2 regions of the Gryllotalpicola reticulitermitis genome follow, and region 2 is predicted to be linked to the other one. Evidence: predicted binding sites of a transcription regulator. Region 2 holds the regulator's gene; the other holds the start of a gene.
The links. Region 2 encodes HspR, which represses chaperone genes until heat shock. Its sites were predicted from a motif close to AAGTTGAGTCNNNNNGACTCAACTT; they were not measured.
Positions count from the first base shown of each region.

Region 1: ACFOYW_RS00180 (Hsp20/alpha crystallin family protein) is a predicted target of HspR. The motif match lies at 2,291-2,315, and genes of this name have one in related genera.

Region 1 is NZ_JBHSCN010000001.1:32,848-37,055, forward strand. Features, by position in the region: gene ACFOYW_RS00170 (SDR family oxidoreductase) at 1-737, opposite strand, end outside; gene ACFOYW_RS00175 (DoxX family protein) at 1,222-1,509, shown strand; gene ACFOYW_RS00180 (Hsp20/alpha crystallin family protein) at 2,345-2,797, shown strand; gene ACFOYW_RS00185 (hypothetical protein) at 3,026-3,307, opposite strand; gene ACFOYW_RS00190 (HIT family protein) at 3,635-4,012, opposite strand; gene ACFOYW_RS00195 (hypothetical protein) at 4,086-4,208, opposite strand, start outside.
Region 2 is NZ_JBHSCN010000005.1:787,178-791,385, reverse strand. Features, by position in the region: gene dnaK (molecular chaperone DnaK) at 1-84, shown strand, start outside; gene ACFOYW_RS10795 (nucleotide exchange factor GrpE) at 88-651, shown strand; gene ACFOYW_RS10790 (DnaJ C-terminal domain-containing protein) at 670-1,674, shown strand; gene ACFOYW_RS10785 (heat shock protein transcriptional repressor HspR) at 1,745-2,170, shown strand; gene ACFOYW_RS10780 (DEAD/DEAH box helicase) at 2,194-4,208, shown strand, end outside.

The DNA.
Region 1 (4,208 bases), on a different contig from region 2:
GCGTAGCTGTTCATCATCTGCCCGTAGCGCAACACGTCCGCGCCGCCGATGTCCACCGCCGTGTTGACATCGGCGGAAACGCGGGCGGCGCCGAGCAGGTAGTACAGCACGTCACGTACGGCAATGGGCTGGATCCGGTTGCGCACCCAGCGCGGGGCCGGCATATAGGGGAGCACCTCGGTGAGGTGGCGGATCATCTCGAATGACGCGGATCCGGAGCCGATCACGATCCCGGCCTGAAGGACTAGCGCCGGCGTCGGCGACTGAAGGAAGATCTCGCCGACCTTCACCCGCGAGCGCAGATGCGGAGACAGCTCGACACCGTGAGGATGCAGCGCACCGAGGTACACGATCCGGCCGACCCGCGCCCGGGTGGCCGCCTTCGCGACCGTCCGCGCCGCTCGTTCGTCGGCTTCTTCGAAGCCCCTGCCCGAAGCCATCGAGTGGACGAGGTAGTACAGCACATCCACGTCGTCGCACGCGCGAGCTAGAGCCTCGACATCGTCGGCCGAACCCGTGACGATCTCGCAACGGTCGCTCCACGGGAACGCTCGCGCTCGCGCCGCGTCGCGCGCGAGGACCCGCAGACGGTACCGGGCGGCAAGCAGACGCGGCACGAGGCGGCCGCCGAGATACCCCGTCGCGCCGATCACCAGCGCCCGCGGACCGGCGCCGTCCGCACGTGGCCGCGCGTGGAGCTCGGGCTCCTCGCCCGTCGGACCGGACAGCTCAGTCATCCGCTCACCTTAGAAGCACGCCCCGCGACGGCAACGCCCCTTGACGCGAGGCCGCGCACGTTCCTCAGAACCGGCACGGCCCCGGCGGCCCCACGCCATCCTGACCGGCACATCTGCGTCACGTCCGTGCCGGATGGACTCGAGGCCGCCACCGGGCGTGGTCAAATCCCGCATGACGCACGTCCAAGTCGGTGTCACTGGCGTCGGCGCGGGCTCTGAGCCGAGCCCTAGGCGGTCACCAGCCAATCGAGACGCGGTGATCATCTCCCGCTTCGCGACGGCCATGGCCACAATTGCGACGGCCTTGCGGAGTGAGGCGACCTCGGCGATGCCCGAGAGACCCTCCCGTCAAGGGCTCGACGCAGCTGCCGCCGTGCGGTTGTGTTCGGCGATGCGCGTTGTTTGTCGTTGGCTGCTCGCCGGCTCGATGGTCTTCGCAGGTCTGAGCCATCTCCTGTGGGCGCGGCGGGCATTCCAGGCGTAGGTGCCGGATTGGTCAACGAAGGTCACCCGCCTCGACAAAGACGGGGTGGTGATTGCGTCCGGCGCGCTCGAGGTCGCCATCGGCGTCTCACTCGTCACCTTGCCTCGGGAGCAACGTCGTGTGGGCGCATTTCTGGCGGCCTTCTTTACCGCGGTTTTCCCGGGCAACATCGAGCAATACCTGAAACGGCGCAACGGCTTCGGGCTGGACACCGACAAAAAGCGGCTCGTACGGCTGTTCTTTCAGCCCGTGCTCGTCGCATGGGCGCTTTGGTCGACACGTCGCTGAACTTACGCCAAACACGCCGTGTGAGATCGGAAGGGCGGTCACGATGCTGCCGCCGACGACAGTGACGCCGCGCGTTCAAACAGCTCGGCAGTCCTCGCGAACACGACCAAGGGCCCCGACAGCCTCACGACCGTGCCGCGAGGTTTCGCTCGGGCGTATCGGGGCGACTCGGCCGCGAGGGCGAGCCCCTCACGCGCCGGGAGCGATGGCTCGTGAGCTGACGCGCAGGCGAGGATGGCGCGGTGCTCTCCTGTCTGACTGGGTCGAGTTGTTCGGGCAAGCCGACGAGCGGCCTCAATCCGCGAATCGGTACTGACACGGAGCGCATGAAAGACCTGCGCGAAGGGGCGCCTGTGATGCTCGCGCTCGGCCGGCATCGCTCGGCTGCCCGCTCTACGCGCTGGCAGCTCATGAAGCGGGCCCCCACCACCACCAAGGCGAAGCAGCCCATGGGCGCCGCATCAGCCTCGCAGCCCGCATCGACGGCCACGCCGTGCGCCGACGCCGCCGCGTGCGGTCGGCGCAAACAAGACTGTTGTGATCAGCTGGGCGAAGGCCCAGTTTGAGGAAACGGGCGTGTGGCCGAGCGGACCGGAGCTGGCGGAGAAGCTGGGGCAGTCTCGGAAGAGAGGCCCGCGAGTTCGTGCTCAGTTTGTGGCTGAAATGGGGTAGCGAGAAACCGATCAAGGGGGTTCGGGTGCGAAAACTCCAGCTGCCTATGGCGTCTTGCAGCCCCGAAAATCGTCTGGCACTCTCGTGGCTCGAGTGCTAATCTGCTTCCAGGTTGAGTCGATGCGGCTCAACTCTCGAACACTACGTGAAGGAGCTGATTCCAATGGCCAACAACTTCGATCCGTTCCGTGAGTTCGACCGTCTGGCGGGCGCGTTCTTCGACCGCCCCGCCGGTCCGCGGCTGATGCCGATGGATGTCTACAAGGACGGCGACACCTACGTGCTCTCCGCCGATCTGCCCGGCATCGACCCGGGCTCGGTCGATATCGACGTCGACGGGCAGCTGCTGACCATCCGCGCGCAGCGCACGCTCGCGACCGGCGACGGGGTCAAGTGGCTCACGCGTGAGCGCCAGGGCGGCACGTTCCTGCGCCAGCTCAGCCTCGGGCAGGGCATCGACACCGAGCGCATCGCCGCCGACTACTCCAACGGCGTGTTGTCGATCACGATCCCGATGAGCGAGAAGGCGAAGCCGCGCAAGATCACGGTGACGTCGCGCCCCGAGACGGTACACCCGGCCGTTGAGGAATCGCACAGCGAGCACACCGACGCATAGCGGCGGCCTCCCCGCAGGTGGCCGCCGAGACACCATAGGCGCCCGCCCGCAGGCTGGGTAGCGATGAAGCCCGAAGCGCCTCGAGCCCGATGGCTCGGGGCGCTTCGTGGTCGTCGTGGACCCGGCGTCCGTCGTACTCGACCACGGGAGCGGTTGGCGGCCGGATGTAAGCGAGGTGTGTCCTCTCCTTGGTGTGAACCGCGCTCCGAGGCGCGATGTGCGTCATCGTCAGGTGGTGTTCGTGGCATGGACATTCCCGATCGGCGTGCCCCGCGAGACGATCAGCTGTTGTCGTGACCTTGCGCCCGTCCAATGGCCGGCGCGGTGAGCCGCTTCCGCCGTTCCGGAGCTGTGTGTCGTGCCGTTCGAGGAGTCGTCCTGTGCTGCTCGCTCGATGTTCGCCACGATCCTGCCGATCGTGTGGCCGAGATGCCGTGCGTGAGTCTCCTCGGTCCCGATCTGCCGACCGAACTTCGTGTTCGACGAGTGTCGTTCGGAGTCCACGAGCACGCTGTCACAGTCGAAAATCACGAGCGGCAGCGATGACGACAACAGCGTCGTGGCGCAACACGATGGGTCTATGTCTGCTGTTCCTCCCGGCGCGGACTGGCCGCATGAGTCAAAAAGGCCAAATCACGAGCTGGACGAAGCGGGTACCGGGCCCGGTGGCGGCGACCTGGCCACGCTGCGGGTCGCAGGCCGCGATCTACACGATGCCCCGCAGCGATGAGGCGGCGTGCGGATTCGTAGCCGATGCCCTTGTCGGCGCGGGTGATGAGCGTGGTGGTCATGTCTCGATACTTTGACTGGGTGATGGGGGGCGGACTTGGACGGCGCTCAGTAGTTGCCGTGTCCGATGGCGGCGTGGCGGATGCCGCCGGCGGCGTGTGGGACGTCGCTGGCGTAGCGGGGGATGACGTGGAGGTGGGCGTGGAAGATGCTCTGTCCGCTGGCTGCGCCGTCGTTGAATCCGACGTTGTAGCCGTCGGGCGTGAACCGCTCATCGAGGTGCCTCTTTACGGCGCTGACGAGCTGGATGGCGTCGCTGACTTCTTCGCTGGTGGCAGCGAACCAGCTGGCGACGAGTCGGTGTGGGATGACCAGTACGTGCCCGGGCGAGGCGGGGTTGGCGTCGAAGATCGCGAAGCAGCTCGCGTTGTTTGCGATCCACTGGCCCTCGGGGATACGCAGAAAGACGGAGTCAGGCGCGGTCATGGGTCCTCCTTTGGGTCGGTGGTCATTGCATCTGGCCGTGCACGTGATGGCCGCTCTTTCGCTGCCGTGTCGTTCATGGCTCGCGGTCTGTGTTCCTTGTCCCGAGGCGTCTGAGCTGTGCGCCGAGGTGGCTGAACCACTCGCGTGAGTCGCTGTGTTTGGGGACTCGGCGCAGCACGAGGTGTTGGAAGGCGAG
Region 2 (4,208 bases):
CAGACGGATGCCCCGGCCGGCGACGCCTCTGACGAGGACGTGGTCGATGCCGAGGTCGTCGACGACGAGGACGAGAAGAACTAAGCGATGACGGACGAGAAGCCCGAGGGCTCCGAGCCCGAAGAACCCATCGAAGAGCCGGTCGAAGAGGCATCCGCTGAGAGCGACGGCGAGGGCGACGACGAGCTGTTCGTCGACGACATCCTCGCCGCCGCCGAGGCGGAGGAGAGCGATCCGAGTGCCGAGCATCTCGCCGACCTCAAGCGTGTGACGGCCGAGTACGCGAACTATCGCCGCCGCACCGAGAGCGAGCGCGAGGTCGTCCGTGAGCGTGCGGTCGGCGACGCGGTGCGCGCGCTGCTGCCGGTGCTCGACGACCTCGACCGGGCCCAGAAGCACGGCGACCTCGACGGCGACGGCGCGTTCCCGACCATCGCCGGGAAGCTGCGCAGCGCGGTCGAGAGGCTCGGCGTGAAGCCGTTCGGCGAGGTCGGGGAGGTCTTCGACCCGCAGCGGCACGAGGCGATCTTCCAGCAGCCCACCCCGGGCGCGACCGAGACGACCGTCCTCGACGTGGTCGAGACCGGGTACACCATCGGGTCGACCCTGGTGCGTGTGGCGCGCGTCGTCGTCGCCACCCCCGCCGATTAGTTACTACAAGGAGGCGCGTTGGCCAGTCAGGACTGGTTCGACAAGGACTTCTACGCGACCCTGGGCGTCAGCAAAGACGTCTCAGCGGCCGATCTGAAGAAGACCTATCGCAAGCTTGCGCGGCAGTACCACCCCGACTCGAACCCGGGGGACGCGGCCGCTGAGGCGCGCTTCAAAGAGATCAGCGAGGCGTACTCGGTGCTCTCCGACTCCGCGCAGCGCGCGGAGTACGACCAGGTGCGGGCCATGGGCTCGGGCGCGCGTTTCACGGCGCCCGGGTCCGGCGGCGCCGGCGGCTTCGAGGACGTCTTCGGGTCGATGTTCAACGGTGGTGCCGGCGCCGCAGGCGGCCGCCCGGGCGGGTTCAGCTACCAGAACGGGGGCGCCGACTATGACGACCTGCTCGGCGGCCTGTTCGGCGGCGGCGGGTTCGGGCGTTCGTCCGGTGGGTTCCGCGGCTACGGCGCCCCCACGCGCGGGCAGAACATCGACGCGTCGACCTCGATCGACTTCGTCGACGCCGTCCGCGGCGAGACGGTCACGCTGAGCGGCGCCGGCGGCAAGCCCATCAAGGTGAAGATCCCGGCGGGCGTCGCAGACGGGCAGAAGATCCGGCTGCGTGGCCGCGGGCATCCGAGCCCCGACGGCGGCGAGGCGGGCGACCTCATCCTGCAGGTCGCGGTGCGCAAGCATCCGGTATTCGAGCGCGACGGGCTCAACCTGCGCGTCAACGTGCCGGTGACCTTCGTCGAGGCCGCGCTCGGCGCGACCATCGAGGTTCCGACGCTCGACGGGCCGACCGTGAAGCTCAAGGTCGCGGCGGGAACGCCCTCCGGCCGGGTGCTGCGCGTCAAGGGGCGCGGCGTGAAGACCGCCAAGGGCACCGGCGACCTGCTCGCCGAGGTGCAGGTGGCTGTGCCGTCGCACATGTCGGCCGAGGCCGAGAACGCCCTGCTCGACTTCGCCGCGAAGCTGCCGGCGGAGAATCCGCGCGACGATCTGCTGGCGCGGGCGCGCGAGTAGCTTCGGGGAACGGTCCGAGCGGCACCCGCCGGCGCGGGCGCCAGGGAGAGGAAGGCAGCCGGCTGTGAACATGGACGTCGACCAGGACACGCCGCTCTTCGCGATCGCCGCGGCGGCGGAACTCGCCGAACTGCACCCGCAGACGCTTCGGCAGTACGACCGGCTCGGGCTGGTCGAGCCGAAACGCACCGCGGGCAAGTCCCGGCGGTACTCGCTGCGCGACATCGCTCAGTTGCGCGAAGTCGCTCGGCTCTCAGGCGAGGGCGTCTCGCTCGAGGGCATCCGCCGCGTCCTGTCCCTCGAGAACGAGGTGCGGGCGCTTCAGGGCCGCGTGCGCGAGCTCGAGTCGGCGCTGGCAGACGCTCTGCTGCAGCGCCCCGGCCGGCGGGTCTTCGCGTCGGACGTCTCGGGCGAGGTCGTGCCCATGCGCGCGGGAACGCGGGCGCAGCGCCGCGACCAGGTCGTGATCTGGCGCCCGTGGGGGCCCGTCGACTGAGTCGCGCGTGAAAGCATGACCGAGTGAGTTCGGGCGGCGAGAGCGACTGGAAGCGCGCGTTGCGCGGGCTTGCGCGCGCCGATGACGTCGCGGAGACCTCAAGCGCGGCGCCCGCGGAAGGCCGTCGCACCCCGCTCGGCGTGCAGTTCGAGGTCCGCGAGGTCGTGCGCCGCGGCAGTGGGCGGTGGCAGCACACGAGCAACACGACGGTCGCGGCGACCGCGGAATCGGCCGGCGAGCTGAAGCTCACCGCGCGGCCCGTCATGCCCGGTCGCGCCGGCAACTGGGTGGGCGCGAACCTTGCCTGGGCCGGTCTGCAGTACCAGGTGCACCAGCTCGGCCTCGACGGCGAGCAGGTGCGCTGGTTCACCGACTTCGCCGCGCTGGCGCGCGCGAGCAGCGGCAGCTTCCTCGGCCAGGACGGCGTGCGCATTGCGCTCGACGACTTCGGCTCAGCGCTGCTCTGGCCGCTGCTCGACGAAGCGAGGGAACTCGGCGTCGCGTTCGTCGGGGCCGGGCGTGAGCCCGTGGTCCGCGTCGGCGAGCGGGGGGTCGTCCAGCTCGACGCGACGGCGAATGAAGCCGGGGCCGTCATGCTGGCGCCGCGGGTGAGCATCGACGGAGCGGAGGTCACGGGGCAGCGACTCGGCGCGCTCGGGACCCACGGTCTCTGGGCGGTCGAGTGGCCGGGTCCGGTCGTGCGGCTCGCGCCGAGCGCGCGCGAGGTGACCGCCGAGGTGCTGCGGCTCGCGGCATCCGCGCCCATCGAGGTGCCTGCGCGCGAGCGCGCTGAGTTCATCGCGGACTATCTGCCGCAGCTCGCGCTCACCGTGCCGCTCGTCAGCGCCGACGCGTCGCTGGGGTTTCCCGAGCCCGTCGAGGCGCCACCCGCACAGACGCCGCCGAGCGGGCGGCCCGAGGGCGAGCCGGTGCTGCCGGAGGACTTCCTCGACGCGGTGCCCGAGCTCGAGGTCACCCTCGTGCCGACCGACGACCGCGACTGGCTGGAGCTCGGCTTCGCCGTGCGTGTCGACGGTCGGGAGGTGCCGTTCAGCAGCCTCTTCGAAGCGCTCGCCGGCGGCCGCAAGTCCCTGAGACTGGTCGACGGCTCGTATCTGAGACTCAATCAGCCGGTGTTCGCGAAGCTGATGGACCTGATCGCCGAGGCCGACACCCTTCGCGAGTGGGAGGCCGGGCCGCGCATCCACCGCACCCAGGTGGCGCTGTGGTCCGATTTCGAGGACCTCGCCGATGCCTCGCACGCGGCGGTCGAGTGGCGCGAGCAGGTCGCGGCACTGACGGATGCCCCAGCGGATGCCCCGCCAGCGCCCGACGGCCTGACGGCGGAGCTCAGGCCGTACCAGCTGGCCGGGTTCGCGTGGCTCGCGTACCTCTATGAGCACGGACTCGGCGGCGTCCTCGCCGACGACATGGGGCTCGGAAAGACGGTGCAGACGCTCGCGTTGATCGTGCACTCGCGCGGGGCCGAGGCGCGGCGAGGACCCACTGGGTCGTCGCCTTCAGCGGGTCTCGACCCCTGGCTCGTCGTCGCGCCCGCGTCGGTCGTCGGCAACTGGGGCGCGGAAGCGGCGAGGTTCGCGCCCGGCCTGCGCGTCGCCTCCGTCACCCGCTCGCAGTTGCGCGAGAAGCAGAAGCTCGCCCAGCTCGCCGCCGAGAACGACGTCATCGTGATGTCGTACAACCTGTTCCGCCTCGACTTCGACGACGTCGAGGACCAGCGCTGGGCGGGGCTCGTGCTCGACGAGGCGCAGTTCGTCAAGAACCATCGCAGCCGGGCTCATGAGTGCGCAAAAGCCCTCGATGTGCCGTTCAAACTTGCGATCACCGGCACGCCCCTCGAGAACAACGTGCTCGAGCTCTGGGCGATCCTCGACATCGTGGCGCCCGGGCTCTTTCCGAGCATCCGCCGGTTCACCGAGCAGTACGTGCGGCCCTTGTCGCACGTGCGCGAGCCCGACGCGCTGCCCGCCGGCATCAGCCACGCCGACGCACAGCGCGTGATCGCACGGCTGCGACG